DNA from 2 places in the Bacillus sp. AFS031507 genome. Region 2 is predicted to be linked to the other one. Evidence: riboswitches for the same ligand, from Rfam matches in the RefSeq annotation. Region 2 holds a riboswitch; the other holds the start of a gene.
The links. Region 2 has a riboswitch for FMN ahead of ribE (riboflavin synthase). Riboswitches for the same ligand answer to the same signal wherever they lie in the genome.

Region 1: another riboswitch for FMN. It lies ahead of COE25_RS04920 (ECF transporter S component); the one in region 2 lies ahead of ribE (riboflavin synthase).

The regions. Positions count from the first base shown of each region.
Region 1 is NZ_NUOW01000003.1:206,932-217,645, reverse strand. It holds gene COE25_RS04960 (spore coat protein CotJB) at 1-151, shown strand, start outside; gene cotJC (spore coat protein CotJC) at 173-742, shown strand; gene COE25_RS04950 (YpbF family protein) at 961-1,416, opposite strand; gene COE25_RS04945 (LysM peptidoglycan-binding domain-containing protein) at 1,510-2,223, opposite strand; gene COE25_RS04940 (CPBP family intramembrane glutamic endopeptidase) at 2,238-2,825, opposite strand; gene COE25_RS04935 (RecQ family ATP-dependent DNA helicase) at 2,822-4,336, opposite strand; gene COE25_RS04930 (YpbB family protein) at 4,336-5,370, opposite strand; gene COE25_RS04925 (ferredoxin) at 5,634-5,882, shown strand; gene COE25_RS04920 (ECF transporter S component) at 5,997-6,581, opposite strand; FMN riboswitch at 6,748-6,879, opposite strand; gene COE25_RS04915 (peptidoglycan DD-metalloendopeptidase family protein) at 7,011-7,766, opposite strand; gene COE25_RS04910 (hypothetical protein) at 7,935-9,110, opposite strand; gene sigX (RNA polymerase sigma factor SigX) at 9,085-9,636, opposite strand; gene COE25_RS04900 (ATP-binding protein) at 10,014-10,714, opposite strand, start outside.
Region 2 is NZ_NUOW01000024.1:216,860-227,573, forward strand. It holds gene ribH (6,7-dimethyl-8-ribityllumazine synthase) at 1-415, opposite strand, end outside; partial or broken gene ribB (3,4-dihydroxy-2-butanone-4-phosphate synthase) at 442-1,065, opposite strand; gene ribE (riboflavin synthase) at 1,125-1,784, opposite strand; FMN riboswitch at 1,933-2,081, opposite strand; gene COE25_RS21160 (GyrI-like domain-containing protein) at 2,244-2,714, opposite strand; gene COE25_RS21165 (CBO0543 family protein) at 2,856-3,380, opposite strand; gene katA (catalase KatA) at 3,525-4,985, opposite strand; gene COE25_RS21175 (hypothetical protein) at 5,388-5,591, shown strand; gene COE25_RS21180 (YwbE family protein) at 5,584-5,781, shown strand; gene COE25_RS21185 (cold-shock protein) at 6,015-6,215, opposite strand; gene COE25_RS21190 (Cof-type HAD-IIB family hydrolase) at 6,338-7,093, opposite strand; gene COE25_RS21195 (spore germination protein) at 7,310-7,576, shown strand; gene COE25_RS21200 (spore germination protein) at 7,597-7,839, shown strand; gene COE25_RS21205 (Hsp20/alpha crystallin family protein) at 7,852-8,274, shown strand; gene COE25_RS21210 (heme biosynthesis protein HemY) at 8,339-8,641, opposite strand; gene qoxA (cytochrome aa3 quinol oxidase subunit II) at 9,016-9,978, shown strand; gene qoxB (cytochrome aa3 quinol oxidase subunit I) at 9,968-10,714, shown strand, end outside.

The DNA of each region.
Region 1 (10,714 bases), on a different contig from region 2:
GGCAATCAATCAATTCAATCATTACGCAAAAGAACGTAAACGTATCAAAAAGGCATTTGAAAGCCAATTTGGTCCATTGCTTCAATTTGGAAATAGCTACTCCGGATATCCATGGAACTGGAAAGATACCCCATGGCCGTGGCAAGTTTAATTAAAGGGAGGGAAGAGCTCAATGTGGGTTTATGAGAAAAAATTACAGTACCCAGTTCGAGTCAGTACTTGTAATCCAACATTAGCAAAATATTTAATTGAGCAATATGGGGGTGCCGACGGCGAACTTGCTGCTGCACTCCGATACTTAAACCAACGATACACAATTCCAGATAAGGTAATTGGTCTTCTAACAGATATCGGTACAGAAGAGTTCGCCCACCTCGAAATGATTGCTACAATGGTCTACAAATTAACGAAAGACGCCACGCCTGAGCAAATGAAAGCAGCAGGATTGGGAGCACATTATGCTGACCATGATAGTGCATTATACTACCATAATGCCGCAGGAGTCCCATTTACAGCTACTTATATAACCGCTAAGGGTGATCCAATTGCAGATTTATATGAAGATATTGCAGCAGAAGAAAAGGCAAGGGCTACCTACCAGTGGTTGATTAACATAAGTGATGATCCTGATATCAATGATAGTCTGCGCTTCTTACGTGAACGGGAAATCATCCATTCGCAACGCTTCCGGGAAGCTGTGGAAATATTAAAAGACGAACGTGGTAAAAAGACTATATTCTAATAAGAAAAGCGGAAGCGCCCGTTTAGCGGCGTATGGACTGGAGCGCTTCGACTGAGATAAAGGAAACACGGAGAGCGCTAGCGATCCGATGTTGACTTATCGTAGGGAGAAGAGCGAAGTCCACTAGACGCTGGGCGCTGGAGCTAGACAGTAATCTAAGTTCAAAATCTTATACTTAGTTATCTCGATAAAAATAAGAAGCAGTTTAGTTCTGCTTCTTATTTTTTTTCATGATATAGGTTTATGTCATATTTAGTTTTCATCATTTCAAAAACAATGTGACGTGATTTCCATTCTTCTTCTTTTTTCCAATAATCCTTACTGCGATCGACAATTTCACATCTTAATTCATGATATTCCTTTTCTGCTTTGTCTTTTTTTGCTTTCAGTAAATTCATTGTACCGTACATTCCGACACAAAAAACCAACAATGTCAAATTATTGGAGTCATTTACAAACGCCGAAAACATTGCAGCAAAGGAATAGGAATAAATACTGGCAACTGTGATATACAAATAGGTTAAGAAACTAGCTGCTAAAATAATTGTGGCCCAAATTGAAAGAATATGCCGCTTTTTAAAACGGTCAAATTTTTCTTTTCGTTTTCTTACATTTTCAAGAGCCTGCTTGGTTGCCTGATCAGTATTTTCAAGTAATTGGATTGGAGAATCCATTTTTATCACGCTCCATTTCTCTGTATATACATATGAACTTGTCCCTTCTATTATGTTTTTCTATTAAAAAAAAACCGATCACTTTTGGATCGGTTAATTGTTTATTGGTATTTTCAAAACCTGCCCTGCATTTAGTTGGTTACTCGTTAGATGGTTTGCCTCCATAATAATATCCATTCCCTTTGGGGATTGATAATACGTCATTGCTATCCTATAAAGGTTTTCATTTGGTTTAACCGTATGAGAAATGATTTTACTAGCTTCTGGTTCTGTCGATACTACGCTAGTTTCTGACTCTTTTTCTTTTTCACCATTAATATCTGATACCTGAGAATCCGTTTTGTTTTCATTTGTACTCTCGGGTTGAACAGATGTATCCACAGCCGTTTCAGTCTGTTCTACTCCGGCGTTAGATTCTACGCTAGGTTCTTCAGAATCGTTAGCTTCAGAAATTGCTTCCTTCGTTTCATCGGGATTTTCTTGGGTTTCCTCGTCATCTTTAGAATTTTCCAAATTAATCGTTTCATACCCTACTGTTTCTTCTGATGATTTTTCAACCCCATTTATTTTTTTAGCACCGTCACGGTAAGAGATTACACTAAATATGATTATAGGCAGGAGGATAAAGAACAAAACTAATAGACGAATAAGTGGATATTTTAGCTTCCATTTTGTTTTTTTCTTCTTTGGACGATGTATCTGCTCCCGTGGAGGCAAAACTTCCATGTCTTCGACTTTTTCATTAATTTTTTCTATTCGCTGTTTTAATCTTTCCGCTTGGTCCCTGAATGGTTCTTCATTATTCATGGAGCTACTCCTCCCTATTCATCTTCTCTGATTGGTTGTTTAAATTTTATATAGACTCCTAATAAAAAATCAATGACAAAATGCATAACAATTGTGACTGCTAAATTGTCTGTCCACTGAAATATTAAACCAATAAAAAAGCTTAATACAACAATATTTACAAACAAAAACCAATTAAAAAGGTATCGATAGTGGATGATTGCAAAAATAATACTTGCTAAAATGAGGCCTACTTTTGTTTGAATGATCCCTCTAAACAATAATTCTTCACTAAAAGCTACTAAAAGGGCAATGATAAAGATATGAAACAAATTTCTATTTTTAAATATTCTTTCATTCAAACCGCCATCATCATAAAAGGACGAAGGCAGCGATTTCATAAAAAGAATATCGGCCATAACCACTGTAATACCGGCAGGGAGACCGATTGATATAATATGAAAGTCATTCAAAGAAATATTATCCAAATAGGAGAAATGGTCAAAAAATATAAATCCTAATATCAATGAGATCGCACAGAGAATTCCCTGTGTCATGTAAAGGTGAAAAAGCAAATCTTTATCCGTTAATCCATTAATTAATTCAAAATACTTTTTTTTCATTCCCTCAACTCACAATTGATTAGAATTTTAGCAAGATAGTCGTTCCAGTTTTTTTCATTTGTTTTTACTGAAGGAAAATGATTAGAATTATTAGTTTGATAATCATTTATTTGAAGCCCGCAAATGTCGCAGCATGGATTTAGCTTGTTAGACAATATTTCATCAAAATAATGTAAAATATATTCACGTCTGCAAAAATTGGTTTCAATCCATTTTTTCATGCAATAAATATTATTTTTCTTAATGGATAATCTTTCCTTAACAAAATCATTAATAGTGCATTGTAACTTTTCAAGGCTAGCCATTTCTAGAAATGACTTATTTACAAAGTCCTCAACAATCCTCCATTGAATATCGGTAAAACCGCCAAGCTCCATTAGTTTCGTATTTAGATTGATCTTTCCATCCTTCAGAAGATGGTCATGTTCTACCTTTTTAAACAACCAGTCTATTTGGTGTTCAGATGGCAATTCATTCTCTGCAAGCTGGATTGGAAGCTGTTCATCCCCTGGCGAATATAAAAGGATGGCAATACTCGGTTCGCCATCACGACCTGCCCTTCCGATTTCCTGTAGAAAAGATTCTATTTGCATTGGCATGTGATAGTGAATAATAAAACGGATATTTTCTTTATTAATACCCATGCCAAAAGCACTCGTAGCACATATTACATCTAATTGCCCATAGATAAACTGTTGTTGAATCAGTATTCTTGTATTTTGATCCAATCCGCCATGATAGGCCATAGACAGACAGATTCCTTTTTCTGTTAGTAAGTTCGCCATCTGTTCGGCAGCTTTTTTACTTGAAAAATAAATAATTCCCGGTTTTTTCAATTTGGCAACAAACTCGAGGACACTGGCTTGTTTATCGCGGTAATCAAATAGTTCTTTTACATAAAAGCCGATATTGGGTCGGTCTATGGTCGATTCTATTTTTACTATTTCCTCTAAATCAAGTGAAGCAACAATGTCCTGTCGTACCTTTATTGTAGCTGTCGCTGTCAGTGCAAGCGTTAGTGGATTACCGAATTTCTTTCGAATCTCACCTAGTTTTGAATAATCCGGGCGAAAATCAAAGCCCCATTGGGAAATACAATGGGCTTCATCTACAACAAACAATGCAATCGTAAGCTCTTGAAGTTTACGAAGGATATAGGGAACTCTCAACATTTCAGGTGATATGAAGATAAATTTATATTGACTTAAATGATGTAGGGCCCTATTTCTTTCCTCTCCCGAAAGAAAAGAGTTTAAAGCAATGACTCTCTTTTCACCAAATCTTTTAAATTGTTCCACTTGATCCTGCATTAATGATAGAAGAGGAGAAATAATTAAAATTTGCCCCTCTAAAATAATCCCAGGAAGTTGGTAACACAGGGATTTTCCAGTTCCAGTTGGGAGCATGGCCAGTGTATGCTGCCCAGCAAGAATCGAGGTGATTACCTCTTTTTGTCCAGTCTTAAACGTTTGATAACCAAAATGTTTTTTTAAAACCTTTTCTAATTCCATTATCTATCACCATATTTCGCTAATACTAACCTAATTTGAAAATAAGTAGCAGTATCTACTTCTTCTCTTATCACTTTTAGCTGTTTGGTTACTTTTTGCCGCGAAACTTCCAAAATCTTATTTTGTAACTCACTATCGACGTAGGTATCAATGGAAAAATCCTTTACATTTAAGGCTAATTCAACAAGATGATCTTCTATTGTACTTAATTTTAAGTGTCTGAGATTTGCAATCATATCAAGGCTATATCCTTGTAATAATAATGACTGTGTTTTCCTTGAGGAAAGGGTTAATTCATCATCTTGCATTAGATCATGGATAAGATAAGGTAAGATTTTAAACTGATTACCGTCTTCCATTATTTTTTGAATCAAGTAATGAAGGGCATTAGTAAACCCAATCTGATAATCGTGAAAATCCAAATTCAGCTTTTTTGCTACTTGTAGAGGGGTTAATCCAATCTGCTGAAAACCAGTTAACCGAAACACTAAAAGTGATGGGTCCATGTCTTTCACTGTATTAAAACATTCATTTAACTCTGAATAGACAGTAGTCCCTATCTCCATCCTAGGTACGGTGATAACCTTTAGAGTAGATTTTAACCAGATATGGACGTCTTTGTTTTTTTGAATGGGTATATATCTTGATTCCCCAAAAGCAAGATTGGATACTACCTGAATTAGTAGGGACAATCTTTCCCAAAATAGAGAGGTTATTTGATGAAAGGTCCAGCCATTTATATATTTGGGCAATGGTTTGTTTTCTAGAAGTGTCATTCCAGAGGTCGTTACATCGAATCGTTGTTCCCCTTTATTTAATAACCAATTTTTTTCTACCATTGATTGATATATTTCATCAAAGGAGTCCCTTGTTAATTGCTCATAAATCCCAAAAAATTTTTTTAATGAAAATAGGTGGGCGTCTTGGATAGTTTGTGATGATTTTTTTCCATTCAACAGGTGATAGACGGAGTAAATCGTCCGTTCCCTGTTTAATTGTTTGACACTATATAGAATAATGGATTCAATTTGCATTATATGAGTCCCCCACCATTTTTCGTACATTATCGACAAAATATCCATTTTTCTTCTTTATTCTACCATGAAATTAAGTGGACTGTTGTCCAAAAATGTATAAGAATTAGAAATTCAACCATATAAACTACAGGAATATGGGTATTTTTCTATTGAAAAGTTATCGATACAGTTTTACAATAGATATGAGTTATCCGTTTTCAATTTGATAATGGAAAATGTGTAAGAATAATTTTGTTTATATTACTGGGAGGTTTTTTTTCATGGCAAAGTACACAATTGTGGATAAGGAAACTTGCATTGCATGTGGGGCTTGCGGCGCAGCAGCACCAGATATTTATGATTATGATGATGAAGGCATTGCATTTGTAACTCTTGATGATAATGAAGGAATTGTTGAAATTCCAGATGTATTAATCGATGATATGATGGATGCTTTTGAAGGCTGTCCTACTGATTCCATTAAGGTAGCTGACGAAGCTTTTGATGGCAATCCAACTAAATTTGAATAATATTTAGGTAAAACAATTGTTAAGCTACTGCCTCTCTCCTTTTTAAGGTGAGAGGTTTTAATTTTTTACAAAAAAACAACAGGAGGAATAAGTCCATCCTGTTGTTTTTATTTATTAGACGCTTTTAATTGTTGTGTTCTTATTAATCCATGCCTGCATCCGAATGAACAGAAGCATAAAGATGGATGACATCATAACACCTTTTATTAAGTTAAAAGGCAAGATAGCAGGGACTACCAAATTACGCATATCAGGGAATCCCATAAGAGCAGTATAAGCCGGTAAAATGAAGAAGTAATTTAATATACTCATCATTACCGCCATTATAGTTGTCCCGGCAATTAACGCTAATGTCATACCTTTTCTAGTTTTGAGTCTATTATATACGAAATATGTTGGCAGGATAAACACAATGCCAGCAGCAAAATTGGCTATATGGCCAACAGGAATTCCTGTAAAACTTCCTGTCTGAATATAATTAAGGACATTTTTAAAAAACTCAACTAATATTCCTGCAATTGGTCCAAAAATCAATGTGGCAATTAATGCTGGGATGTCGCTGAAATCGACAAACAAGAAATTTGGGAATAAAGGCAATGGAAATTGTATTAGCATTAACAGAAATGCAATACTGCTCAACATTCCAATTGACACATATGCCCTTACGTTCATTTTCCTCTGTTTCTTCATCTTCTTCATCTTCCTCTCTCCTTTTTTGATCCATCGCGTTTAGGAAGAGAGGTTCAGCAAACAGTCGAGTCCTAAGTAAATAAAAACTCCCTCAAGAAAATATACTTGAGGGAGTTTACAAAGGCACGCTTAATAAACGTTCATTAAACATTAATTTTTTGAACGTCTGCAGAACCTCCATCTTCTCCCATCCAGACTATACTGTCGGCTTTGGAATCACACCAAATCCTGCCAAAACGGCTCGCGGGCTTATGAGTTTCACTCAAATACCGCCGATCGGGAATTTCACCCTGCCCCGAAGATAGATCGATATTTAATTACAAATATAATTATACTGCTTCCTGCATTTTTTGTTAAGTAAAAGGTTTACGTTTTAACACATTTGTAACTTCTACAACAAAACCCGCAGACACGTGGGTCTACGGGTGGATTATTATCTCAATTTATATTTAATACTTGCTTAGGTTTGATAAGATCCGAGGACAGATGGTTAAGTTGTTTAATACGTGTTACCGTCATATTTCTTTTCTTCGAAATGGAGTACAATGTGTCGCCTTGTTTGACGATATATTGCTTTTTTCCTTTCTCTGTTTTGTCTTCCTTTTCAAGTTTTACATGGGAGCTTGCTTCTAATACATCATCATTGATTCCAGCTATTCCACCCTGTACATTCTCGCCTGTGTCCGCTTTTCCTAAGAACTTTTCTGGATCCAATGCATATTTCTTATCATATCTCCACTCATGCTGGTGGGTTTCAAAATGAAGATGGGTCCCAGTAGCTTGTCCTGTTCTCCCCATTTTCCCTATTAAGGTTCCCTGCTTAATACTTTGACCTTCTAATACAGTTCGCTTGTTTAAATGGGCATAGACAGTAACAAAATTACTTGGATGTTTTATAAATACTACATTTCCATATGTATTCGAATAATAGGATTTAACTACTTGACCATCATCGACGGCAAGAACAGGGGTGTTCAATTTTCCAGCAATATCAATTCCCTTATGTTTACCCATTCTCGTTCCATATGTATCAGAAATAATACCGTCTGCAGGCCATATCCACCCATCCTTTATCTCTTTCTCATCCTTCATACTTGCTTCGGAATGTATTCCACCAAAAAATAACAAACTGACACATAGCGCCATAATTAGGGCAATAAGAACCCTTTTTATGTAGTCTCGCATTTTCTTCATTCAACCTCCTTAGTTCTTTTCCTCCTCCACACAATATGTTAGTTGTTTCACCTTTAGAACATGTTCCTTTGTGGAGGAGCGATTAGACATACTCGTTATAATTTGGAGATTATAGTTATTTTATTCATGATAAAAAAAATCAACCACTTGGGGTTGATTGAGAATTAATTATTGAAGCGTCCGTAGGTTCGGAGCACGTGGGACTTTGTTTTCCTTTGATAGGTTAAATGTTCCGATTTTTTTTATAGGCGGATTTTTTATAATGACTTTTTCTAAACCAAATTCTTTAGCTGTTAATAACAAGGACTCATAAGCGTTAATCGTAACTTGGTCTTCTCGTAGACTCGAATTTTCATCTATTGTAACAAATAAAGTTTTTTCTTTAATGGATGCATCCTTAATCGGCAGAGCTGGAAAAAGTGAACTTTTTAACCCTAATAAGGGCTGATCATTCTTCATTGCCTCCAAAGCCCTATTAATATCAGTATACGTCTTTACTGATGGAACTAAGTAGGGGATTTCACTATCTTTAGAAAAATAAAAGAAGAAGGCATGATTCTTCTTTTGGACGACTTCAATTTGCTCTTTCCTGCCAAGATTCCCTAGTTCTATTCCAGGCTCACCATTTGTTGAAAATTGGATTTTTTTTATATGACTGTTAGAAGAAATATCTTTTTGTAATACATTCATAAAATTTGTTTCTGTTGTTGATCCTTGGCCGTACTGATGGGTTGACGGCACATCAACCAAAACAGCTTTATTTTTATTATCAAGCCTCAGCGTAGCATTAAGTGGATAAAATTCGCTTAAACCCCATTCTTCTTCCTTTAAACTCACCATGTTTTCATTAAATATAGTTAGCCATGATTTGTCATTTGAATCATTTACTATAGTGGAAACTGGAACAAGTATTTGCGCTTGTGGATCTGGAATCCAATAAGTTAAGACCCTTCCATTGTTTACATCATCATCATAGACTGCTGTTTTCAAAAGTTCATTATTCTCAGCTGCAGAAAAGGTCTTTGCTTTTAAATTGTCATCTTCTTTTTTCAAAGCAATGGAGGAATCTTCATCCGCTGTTTGCATTTCCTGCCCAGATGAAGCATTTTTTTGACTTGCTTTATCCTCTGAGTATTGGGTTCCGACCATTAATTTAGGAACTAAGATGAAGAAAATGAGCAATGCACATGCAGTAGCGAGGCCAGGCAGGAGCCATTGTTTTATTTTTGTCTTTTTTATAGAAAGATTCTGATAAATGTCACGAGGATTGCGATCATCTTGTATTTTGGGCATTTGCCTTAATAGTTCTTCGAGCTGCTTATCGCTCCACTCTGACTTTTTCACTAGCCGCTACCTCCTTCTGATAAGACATTTCCATATGTTTCTTCAATACCTTTAACGAACGGTGCTGTGTCGTTTTCACCTTGCTTTCTGTCCATCCTAATGCTTGGGCTGTTTCAGCAATCGATAAATCTTGAATATATCGCAGAATAATAACAGATCTTTGATCCATTGTGCAATAGTCTAGACAGTTGTAAACCCACCTGATTTCTTCCTTTTGTACCGTGATTTCTTCTGGTATAGGATATCCATCTCTCAGCTGATCGGTGGACCAATCAAATTTTTCGAGTAAACGCTCTTTCCATCCCTTTTGTTTTCGGAAGAAGTCAATGGCTACATTTCTTGCAATCGAAAACAACCAGGTTTTCTCACTGCTTTTCCCTTCAAAACGGCGATAAGATTTAAAGACTCTTATATAGACTTCTTGGACAAGATCCTCGGCATGTTCTTTGTTCCTGACCATATAAAATAGAAATTGAAAAACGTCATGATGATATTTTTGGTAAAGTTCATCGAAAACGGAGTCCATCAATTCCCCTCCCCGTTCATAATATTAGTCGATTTATATGTATAAAAAGTTTCACCTTATAAATATAGACTTTTTTGTAACAAAAAGGAAGGTATAAATTGGAATCCATTTCCCAAAAATTTGATACAAAAAACTCATCCTGTAAATGGATGAGCTCGGTCGCTTCCGCTTTTAAGTTTATCTAGCTGCAGCGACCAGCGACTAGTGGATTGGCCCTCTCCTCCTTGCGATAAGTCAACATCGAATCGCTAGCACTCTTCGTGTTTCCTTTATCTCATGCGGAGCGGTTCCAATCCTGTCGTGCGCTAAACGGTCGCTTTCGCTTTTAAGTGTTCCTCGTGAATCAAGAACAATCGGCAAAATACTTGTTCATTTTACTATTTTCGAGGCACTAAAAAGGAAAATGTCGTTCCTTGACCGAGTTTACTCTGAACAGAAATATGACCACGATGTGCATCCATAATATTTTTAGCTATGGCTAGTCCAAGTCCTGTTCCTGCTCTTCCTCTCGTTCGAGCTTTATCAGCCTTATAAAACCGTTCAAACACAAAAGGTAAATCTTCGTCAGGAATACCCGCCCCAGAATCTTTAACTCTAATCCTTACGCCCTTATCTTCTGAAGTCACACTTAATTTAACAGAACCGCCTTTAGGTGTATGTCTAATGGCATTATCAATTAAATTTGTGAGAACCTGTTCGATTCGATCAGGATCAAAGGAAATGGAGGTGATTTCATTATCTATCTCTGCAAATAATTGAATTCCATTTTCTTTAGCTAATCCCTGGAACTTGTGGATAATTCGATTGATAAAAGAAGAAATATTAGTTTCCTCCATTGTTAATTGAAGATGTCCTGCTTCCATTCGGGCTAAATCTAGCAATTCATTGACAAGCCGGCCCATACGCAAGGATTCATCATAAATGACTTTTGCCATTTCCTTTTTCTCTTCTTGGGATTCAGCAATATCATCAACGATTGCCTCACTATAGCCCTGCAACATCGATATTGGCGTTCTAAGCTCATGAGAAACGTTTGCAATAAAGTCTTGTCTCATTTTATCTAACTGTCTTTCCTCGG
Region 2 (10,714 bases):
CCCAGCCTTTATTACCTGCTTTAGTTCCTGCACGCTCAATCGCTTGTTCAATGGAATCCGTGGTTAACACTCCAAAAATAACCGGAATACCACTACTTAAATTGATTGCAGAAACACCTTTTGCCACTTCATTACAAACAAAGTCAAAATGTGGAGTAGAGCCGCGAATGACTGTGCCAAGCGTGATAACTGCATCATATTTTTTACTATTAGCCATTTTTTGGGCGATTAATGAAATCTCAAATGCACCTGGTACCCAGGCAACATCCACGTCTGTTTCGCTGACGCCATGTCTTTTGAGAGCATCCTGTGCACCGCCTAATAATTTACTTGTAATGAATTCATTAAAACGTCCAACCACGATTCCAACTTTTAATCCTGAGCCAACTAAATTTCCTTCAAAAATATTACCCATGAGTATTCCTCCTAAATTTGATTTTAAACTTCCCGCTTAACTAAGTTTTCCTTGTTGTTTCGGTATTCTACTAAGTCTTTTATCGTAATCATTTTAACGTTTAGCTTATCAGCAATTTTGCGCAGTTGGGGGACACGGGCCATCGTTCCGTCGTCATTCATGATTTCACAAATGACACCAGCAGGTTTGGCACCGCATAAAATTGCAAGGTCTACAGCTGCTTCTGTATGCCCCGTTCTGCTCAAGACTCCGCCTTTTTTAGCAATTAGCGGAAACATATGCCCTGGTCTTAAAAAATCAGATGCTTTTGATTCCGGGTCGACCATACTCAACACCGTTGCTGAACGTTCAAATGCAGAAATGCCAGTGGTAGAAAATTTATGGTCAATACTTACGGTAAAAGCTGTTCGATTAGGATCCGTGTTCTTGGAAACCATTGGATGTAAGTCGAGCTTTTGAGCTAATGCCTCGTCAATGGGAACACAGATTAGACCTCTTCCGTGAGTGGCCATAAGATTTATAACCTCCGGCGTTGCTTTTTCAGCAAGAGAAATAAAGTCCCCTTCATTTTCCCTGTTCTCATCATCGCAGGCAATAACAACCTTTCCTACTTTTAAATCAGCAAGAGCTTCGTCAATCGTATTAAACACGCCACTTCTCTCCTTTCAAAATTACAAACCAATTAAAACTAGACTTTTCCAACCATCATTTAATTAAAGCCATTGTCAGCTAAAAATTGTGCAGTTATCCCTGTCTTACGTTTTTCCGCTGTATCACTTGAAAGGTTTTTGATAAAATGACCAACGTATTTACCAATCATATCGCATTCTAGATTAACGATATCCCCTGACCCTTTTAATCCCAAAATCGTTTCCGATAATGTGTGAGGGATGATCGATAATGTAAAACTATTTTCTGTTACTGCAAAAACAGTCAAACTTGTCCCATCTACCGTGATAGATCCTCTTAAGATGACATATTTTAATATGTTCTGCTCCGCTTCAATCTCATAGTAAACCGCATTTTCGAAAGACTGTTTACTTTTAATTATGCCAGTTCCATCGATATGTCCAGAGACGAAATGACCGCCAAACCTTCCACCTGCTGCCATCGCCCGCTCAAGATTTACTTTGGAACCCCGCTTAACCATATTTAAACTTGAAGCTTTGACCGTTTCGGGCATAACATCTACCGTGAATAGCTTTCCCGTAAAGGATGTCACCGTTAGACAAACCCCGTTGACCGCAATACTATCGCCAAGGTGAACATCATTTAGTATTTTCTTTGCTTCAATGGCTAACACAAACGACTCACCTGTCCGCTGGATGTTCGCGACTACTCCAATTTCTTCAATAATTCCAGTAAACATAATTTCCTTCTCCTTACTTTGGTTCCACTTAAATTCTTACGCTAAAATGAAAAAGACCCTGAAGACAATAAGTCCTCAGGGTCCTGTAAAAGACAATAGAAAATAAAGGGTTAAAAATAGGTACACTACACCCTACCCTTAAACCTGTCTTTTCCTTCTCCCATCCAGACTTTAACTGTCGGCTCTGGAGTTTCACCAGATCCACCGTTTAACAATAATATGTTAACCGGGTCACGGACTAAGAAGCAACGCTTCATCACCGCCGGTTAGGAATTTCACCTGACCCCGAAGGAAATATACAATTCTTAAATTAATGATAGTATACTTTATTGGAACAGTAAAGGAAAACGCACTAAAAAGTATTTTCATACTAAAATTATTTGATTATTATTTCACATAAAATCCATTAGCTAAGGTGATTGCTTCTTCCCTTAGCTTGCTTCCATTGAAAGAATTAGTTTACTCTTTATAAGTCTTTACTGGTAAATAAATATCAAAGTGAAGCTCCCCAGAAGCATACAGATGTTTATGCTCTTCTTTATATACTTCAATGCTTAATGCATTGTGATCCTGTTCATAGCCATATTCTTTCATCAAAGCATATATTTGTTGATATGTATTTTGGACTTCCTCTTGCGGTCCTTTATGAGTAGCAAAAACATAATTTTTACTTGGAATCGTAAATCCAACCATACCATCGGGAATTTCGTCAATTTTTTCTACGGGCGTTGTTACATAATAGGTGAACTCTGTTTCCCGGCTATGAAAAGGTGCAATCAAGACAGGTTCTTTCGTTTGATAGGATACTTCTTCTAGTCGATTAACCATTTCTTGAAAAAGACGTGGAAGTGTACTGATTTGTGAGTAAGTTCCATTCCATGAAATCCCAACAACTTTCATTTCTTCTTTTTCTATTACCTGGATACTCATGCTAATCCCCCTTTTGAATCATCATATTAATATAATTCTAATCTTAGTCCTCTAAATCCTGCATATATATTTCGACCAAATCAGTAAATTTATTTCAAAAAATGCAAAAAAGCACCCTAAAATAGGTTAGTGGAGGACGATTCATTTTAGAATACTTTGTGGTATCTTAAAAACATTCCACAGGAAAGTAGCAAAGATAGCAGAAAGAATCCAAGCTAAAAGCGGCTTTTTATAATGAACATCTAAAACAATAAACATGACGAAACTAAAAAAAGCTGACCAGCCTAAATTCCAGCCATTTTTATGCACTATTACACCTAATTTCAAATCAGTGAATTCATTAATCGTATAGAGAAGTGTCCAGAATAGGATAAACACTAGTTTCTTCCATGCTGCCTTGGGCATATTACCAAGGAACATGCTAATAGTTGCAGGATACTTAATTAACATAATCAAAAAAGCAATATGGGTGTGCTTTGCCCAGCTTTTATCACTTCCTACAGGTACATATTCCCACATACTATGCTTATAAAATAAAAATTGATAAACCAAATCACCTACCATTAAAAAGAGAAAGGTTGGATAATAAGATTTCCAATTTTTCCAATCGCCCCATTTTATTGCTGAAAAAATAAATATCGCACCATATATCACGTTAAGATTCACGAGCAGGCTCCTTATCACTTATTGTTATTATTTTTTCCAATTAATTGGAAATTAAAACACAATAAGTAATAACCTTAATCCTCTGAATTCACTATATGAAAAAAGACCGCTCAACTAAATGAACGGCCTTTACTAGTTTAATAGTTACTTTACCTCTTGAGGAATAGCTAGATTTAACCCTTTGGCTACTTTCTCACCATATTCTGGGTCTGCTTTGTAGAAATGTTGAATTTGACGAAGCTTTATGTCATCCCTCTCAACTGGCTTCATTGCGCCTACAACTGTTTCAATTAAGCGGGCCCGCTCCTCTGCAGACATTAAGCGATATAAATCACCGGCTTGTGTGTAGTGGTCATTTTGATCATAGGCCACTTGTTCAGCAAGTCCATTAACCTGGAAGGCAGTTTGTTTATGTTCAGGTTCTTCCTTTGGTCCTCCAAAACTGTTTGGCTCATAGTAAACCGAACCACCACCATTATTATCGGAACGCATCGCACCATCACGTTGATAGTTATTTACTTCTACCTTCGGACGGTTAATTGGGAGCAAATTATGATTCGGTCCTACACGGTACCGGTGGGCGTCCGAATAAGCAAATAGTCGGCCTTGAAGCATTTTATCTGGCGAAGCCTCAACACCAGGGACCATTGTTCCAGGAGAGAATGTGGCCTGCTCGACTTCTGCAAAATAGTTTTCAGGATTACGGTTGAGTACCATACGTCCAACCTCGATTAATGGGTAGTCCTTATGTGACCATACCTTTGTGACATCAAACGGATCGAAGCGATATGTTTCAGCATCTTCAAATGGCATGATTTGAACATGGAGCCTCCATGCTGGGAAGTCACCCTTGTCAATTGCATTAAATAAGTCTTCCGTATGGTAATCAGGATTATCACCAGCTAACTTACCAGCAAGCTCTGGTGCCATATTCTTAACACCTTGCTCGGATTTAAAGTGATATTTGACCCAAACTGCCGCTCCATCCGCATTTACCCATTTAAAGGTATGGCTGCCATAACCATTCATATGTCTTAGTGTTGCTGGAAGTCCTCGGTCACCCATTAAATAAGTAACTTGATGTAAGGATTCAGGTGACAGTGACCAGAAGTCCCAAACTGCGGTTGGATTTTTCAAATGGGTTTTAGGATCTCTTTTTTGAGTATGAATGAAATCAGGAAATTTAATCGCATCGCGAATGAAGAAGACTGGCGTATTGTTTCCTACTAAATCATAGTTTCCTTCTTCCGTATAAAACTTAACAGCAAACCCACGCGGATCACGAACTGTATCCGCTGAACCAAGTTCACCTGCTACAGTTGAGAAGCGAATAAACATAGGTGTACGTTTTCCAACGCTATTAAACAATTTTGCTTTTGTATATTTTGACATATCATTGGTCACTTCGAAATAGCCATGTGCTCCGGCACCTTTGGCGTGGACAACACGTTCAGGAACTCTCTCACGATTAAAGTGTGCCAATTTATCTAGTAAATGTACATCTTGAATCAATGTTGGTCCACGTGATCCAGCCGTCATAGAATTTTGATTATCACCGACTGGTGCTCCATTTCCTGTTGTTAAGTGTTTGTTACCATTACCCATTTGATCACCTCGTAAACTATTTTTTTTTAAAGCTTAAACAAATTATAATATAAATCTTATTAAAATCAATATTAAATTATAATTAATATAAATTAATATTGATTATCACTAAATTAACATGTACCCACTATTACATAGGTATTAAAAATAAAGGACGTTATTCCAAAAATGAGAAATAACGTCCAAAAAATTTTTACTTTTATGTTAGTAAGCCCTTAGTTGTGATTGAAATTGTCCGCGGACGTCACTCATGTTCATTCTACCATATTTTAGTATGATTGATTAAAAGAATATTTTAAAGAATATGAACATTTTAAGGCAAGTTAAAGAATTAATGGTTAAATTTTAATTTGGACGAAAATAGCTTATAATGTAGTTAACACTTTATTAGGAGGATTTTTTATGAGTGATTTAAACCAAACCAATCCACAGGAAGAACCGAAGAAGAAAATTAGTCTTCAAGAAGCGATGAAACAGCAGTTGGAAAATAAGAAAAACAAAGCGGCCGGAGGAAATTCAAGCTTAAATAGCTCACAGGCAACTAAAAAGCTACAAAGCCAGCAGACTAAAAAGGTAAGTAATTCACGGAGAAAAATGGGTGTCTAGTTGTCAAAATAGAGTAGACATTGTCCCAGGAACTTTAGTCAAAATAGTCCTAAAAGCAGATCAAAGAAGCGGGAAACTCACTGAGGGGACTGTTAAGGATATATTGACCAAGTCAAGTTTTCACCCTCATGGAATTAAAGTGCGGCTGACGGATGGACAAGTTGGCAGAGTCAAGGAAATAAATCGTTAAATTAACCCTCTACATTTAATTGTAGAGGGTCTTTTGAATATGGCGCAATTATTTTTCATTGACTGTGAGGATGCTTTTTTTTCACTTTAGGGTAAATTGAATAACCTTTCATTTACCGTCAGAACACATTTTCCCTTTTTACGGTCAATGGAATTCCCTTTCATTGACCACAAGACACTTTTTCGCATAAAAAAAACAGACCCATTGGCTGGGCCTGTTTTATCGGCGGGTCATTATGCTTTACGGACGTTTACTGCTTGTGGTCCACGCTGACCACTTTCAATTTCAAACGTAACCTCTTGACCTTCATCTAATGTTTTGTATCCTTCGCCTTGAATAGCTGAGAAGTGAACAAATACATCTTCTCCACCTTCACGCTCAATGAATCCAAAACCTTTTTCACCGTTAAACCATTTTACTTTACCATGTTCCATTTTTGTAGCCTCCTAGCATGTAACAATTACATGTAAATTGCAAATTGACTTGCCTAATTATTTTTACCCATTTATGGATTGCATATACCAAACTAATTCCTAAAAATTTTATCGTCCATATTTTATTTTGACAGCACCCATTTACGGATTGCCTGCGCTACACCATCTTCTTCATTGGTTGCTGTTACCCAGTCCGCAGACTCCTTTACCGTATCCTGAGCATTTCCCATCGCTACACCCAAACCAGCAGCTTTGATCATTGCTAAATCATTAAGGCTATCTCCTACGGCCATAACATTTTTCATTTCCAAACCCAATCGGCTGCAAACAATCCCAAGTCCCTTTGCTTTATTAATTCCAGCTGGATTTACTTCAATGTTTTTCAGGGTTGAATTGCTTAATTCAAATTCACCTTTAGCCTGTAATTCATTAAAGATTAGTGCTCTTGTTGCGTCATCATCGATATTAAAGCCAAATTTCATCCATTCCAGTGTATGTAGGTCAGCCGGCATTTCATTATGCCAATTACGCTCGGTACTTATCGCCCAAAATTTTGTGTTATGCTGTTGAGATAACCCCCACATCCACTCAACCAGCTCCGATTTAACCAAATTCCTTTCCACTAGTTCCCGTTTCTCATCCCAAATCTCACTTCCATTTACCGTTACCAAATATGAATTTAGCTCCAATGAATCAGCATGCTCTCGACTAGTAATCACAGAACGTCCAGTACTTAGTACGACAAAAACTCCTTTGTCCTTTGCTGCTTTAATTGCCTGGCGATTTGCTTCCGATATCTGGCCTTTATTATTTAATAGTGTGCCATCCATATCAAGTGCTACTAATTTGATTTCAACATCATTTTTAAAATTATCCATATGTATTAAAGTGCTCCCTTCTTACATTTCCATCTATAAGATTAACACCATTACTAAAAATTAATCAAATAATTAAGTTTACATAATATATTTACGGTAGACAAAGAAGAGTCAAGTGAAATCCAAAACATTTCTAATACAACAACCATTAAGTAACAAATAGGCACACCATCGCATATAGTACCCATAAGCCAAAGGATAGAAAGGTGTTTAAAGATGCCATCGGTTGTAATCAATTTATATTATTTAAAAATCAATAGTATTTCGGGTAATGGTTCCATAACTATAGGGGAAGCATCTCATAATAGTCCCACTTCCAATACTAAATCGCAAGGAATTAATGCTTCATATGGAGACACTTCACCGACTGAGGCAATGATGGAAAACCTATTAAATGATCCTGACGTCAATGATCAAACTTCAATTGGAACTACTGATGTTGCAAATGTAAATAAACCCATTCAACCTGTACTACCAATCTAACATTATAGGGGTTATATGATATGCCATTTCAAATAAATATTTTAAATTTTAAGATTAATGGAGCTACGCAAAACGGAAATGTTGATATAGGTCCCACTGTGCATAACAGCCATACTGCCAATAGTAAATTTGTCGGAGCAAATTTTTCTTTAGGTGATTTTTCACCTGCTTCTTCTCTTATGAACTCAGGCAATATAGATCCAGATATTAGTGATCAGGATCAAATAGCTAACCCTTCTATGCCTATCGCCAATCAAATTTAAAGGAGTAGTAAGATGGATATAGAAAAAATGAGAAAATGGCTAGAGATTACAAATGAATATAGAGAGAGCAATTTTTGGTCTAGTGTACTTAAGCAAAAACATCCTGATGAATTTTTTAGAGAAGCGGTATGTAATCCAAAATTTGATATATATCAAAATGAAAATTATTACTATATTATTTTTGAAATACCTGGAGTAAATCAAGAAGATCTTTCAATTAACTTAATCACAAATACACATTTAAAAATTAATGGCAGAATAAAGCCGGTTCTACCATTTGAAATGGAAATGAAAAGAGAGCGAATATATGGTGATTTTGAACGTGTAATTGAACTTCCAGAACCAACATATGTTCATTTAATGCAAACACAAATTTATAATGGACTACTTCATATATCATATCCTCGAAAAAGTGTGTTAAATAATTGTCAATAGAAAGAAAAGAAAATAGTCACCAAAAAAAAACGCAGTGAACTCACAAGCGTTTTTTCTTGTTTTATTAATGGTGATGATGAACGCCCATTGTTGGGTTGGTAATTAGCCATTCTTCTTTTGGTAATTGGAAATATTGAATCCAGATATTATTTAATGTCGGATCATTTTTATCAAGAATAAAGTCAATTTCTTTATCACTTGTAACCACTACATCGTTTTCTGTTGGTGTATCAAGCTTTAAATCATAATGGGCGTGGTCCCCGTGGATACTTGTCACATATACTCGAAACAATTTCCCTTGTGCCTCTTCTTGTTCCATCATTTTCTTCAATGCTTTTGCTGCATTCCGATTAACTTTTACCTTCATTTTTTGCTCTCCTCTATCTATGTATTCCTTTATATTATCCCACTTTAAATCCAAAATAGACAATGTTTAGCTTTGAAACAACAAAAGTCATAAATGCACTTTTTGTAAAATCAACTTACCTAATTTTTCCTAGTAAGGGATTTTAAAACCTTAACAAATTTGTCACAATTTAATCCAAAAACCTATATTAACATCACAGCAATGTTGATAATATAGATTTTAGGAAATACATACAGACTAATTAATATTAAATGATAATTAATTTAAATTCTTACATCTTTTACAATGAAGGAAGGAATTAGTCTTGTTTTGTTTGTGAATGAATTCACGATAATCATATCAAAAAATGAACATTCTAGAAGGGAGAAATATTCATGTTTAAAAAAAGCTACATCATTCCACTGTTAGCTTTAGTACCAACTTTACTTTTAAGCGGCTGTACGAATATGGTCGTCTTTGATCCAAAAGGCCCTGCCGCACGTGACATTCTAGAATTAATTAACTGGTCACTTATTTTTATGCTGTTGGTGGTTGTTGTTGTGTTCGGTTTATTTGGATATATCATTTGGAAATATCGTGCGAAACCTGAAAATGCAGATTACGAACCGCCTGAAGAACACGGAAGTACAAAATTAGAGATTATTTGGACTGTCATTCCTATTCTGATTGTCATTGCTTTAACGATTCCAACTGTTAAAACAATATATAAATTAGAGAAAGTACCTGCCGGGTATGAAAATAAAAAACCTATTACCATTAATGTAACATCAGCTGATTGGAAGTGGATTTTTAGCTATCCAGAACAAGGGATCGAGACAGTGAACTATGTGAATATTCCTGCTGGCACTCCGGTACAGTTTAAGTTAACCTCTGCTGGTACAATGCAATCCTTCTGGGTTCCTGCTTTAGGTGGTCAAAAGTATACCATGAACAAAATGGAGACAGAGTTGTATCTCACAGCAGACAAGCCTGGAGAATTTCTAGGTAGAAATACAAACTTTAACGGCAAGGGATATGCAGAAATGGAATTTACAGTTGAAGCGAAATCCCCGCAAGCCTTTGAAAAGTGGGTTAAGGATGTCAAAGATACTGCCCCTAAGTTAACAGAAAAGAAATACAATCAACTTCTAAAACCTACACACTTAGGTCGTGAAACATTCCTTGGAACTCATCTAGCCTGGGTAAATCATGCTGATATGAATTCTAAAACTTATACAAATCCTGAATTGTACGAAGTACATGGCGTCAAAGGAAAGATTTTTAAAGAGAAAGAAACAAATGGGCATTCTATGGACATGGGCGAAAAATCAGATGGAGGTGAGCACGATGGGCATTAATTGGCATGACTTTTTTATTGTCGGCAACCCATTAATACTAGGTTCTCAGATTGCTATTCTATTAACAATGATAGGAATTGTAGCAGGGGTTACCTATTTAAAGAAATGGAAATGGCTTTGGAGAGAATGGTTAACAACCGTTGATCATAAACGAATTGGGATTATGTACATCCTTTCTGGTGTGCTGATGTTTTTCCGGGGAGGCGTAGATGGTCTTTTAATGAAGGCTCAAACCTCTCGTCCAGAGATGAAATTTTTAGATGCGCAGCATTACAATGAAATTTTTACCACACACGGTGTGATCATGATTTTGTTTGCGGCAATGCCATTATTAATTGGTTTAATGAACGTGGTAATCCCGCTGCAAATTGGCGCGCGTGACGTGGCATTCCCTCAACTTAACGCTCTAAGCTTCTGGTTGTTCTTTAGTGGTGCTATGTTGTTTAATATTTCGTTTGTTATTGGAGGGTCCCCGGATGCCGGCTGGACAGCCTACTTCCCTCTTGCAGGTAAAGAATTTACTCCTGGGATCGGAAATAACTATTACGCTATTGCCCTGCAAATTGCCGGGATTGGTACGTTAATGACAGGAATTAATTTTATCGTAACTATCTTAAAAATGAGAACTAAAGGTATGACACTAATGAAAATGCCAATGTTTACTTGGACTTCATTCATTGCATCTGTCATTATTGTGGCTTCCTTTCCAATTTTCACTGTTGCACTTGCCTTGATG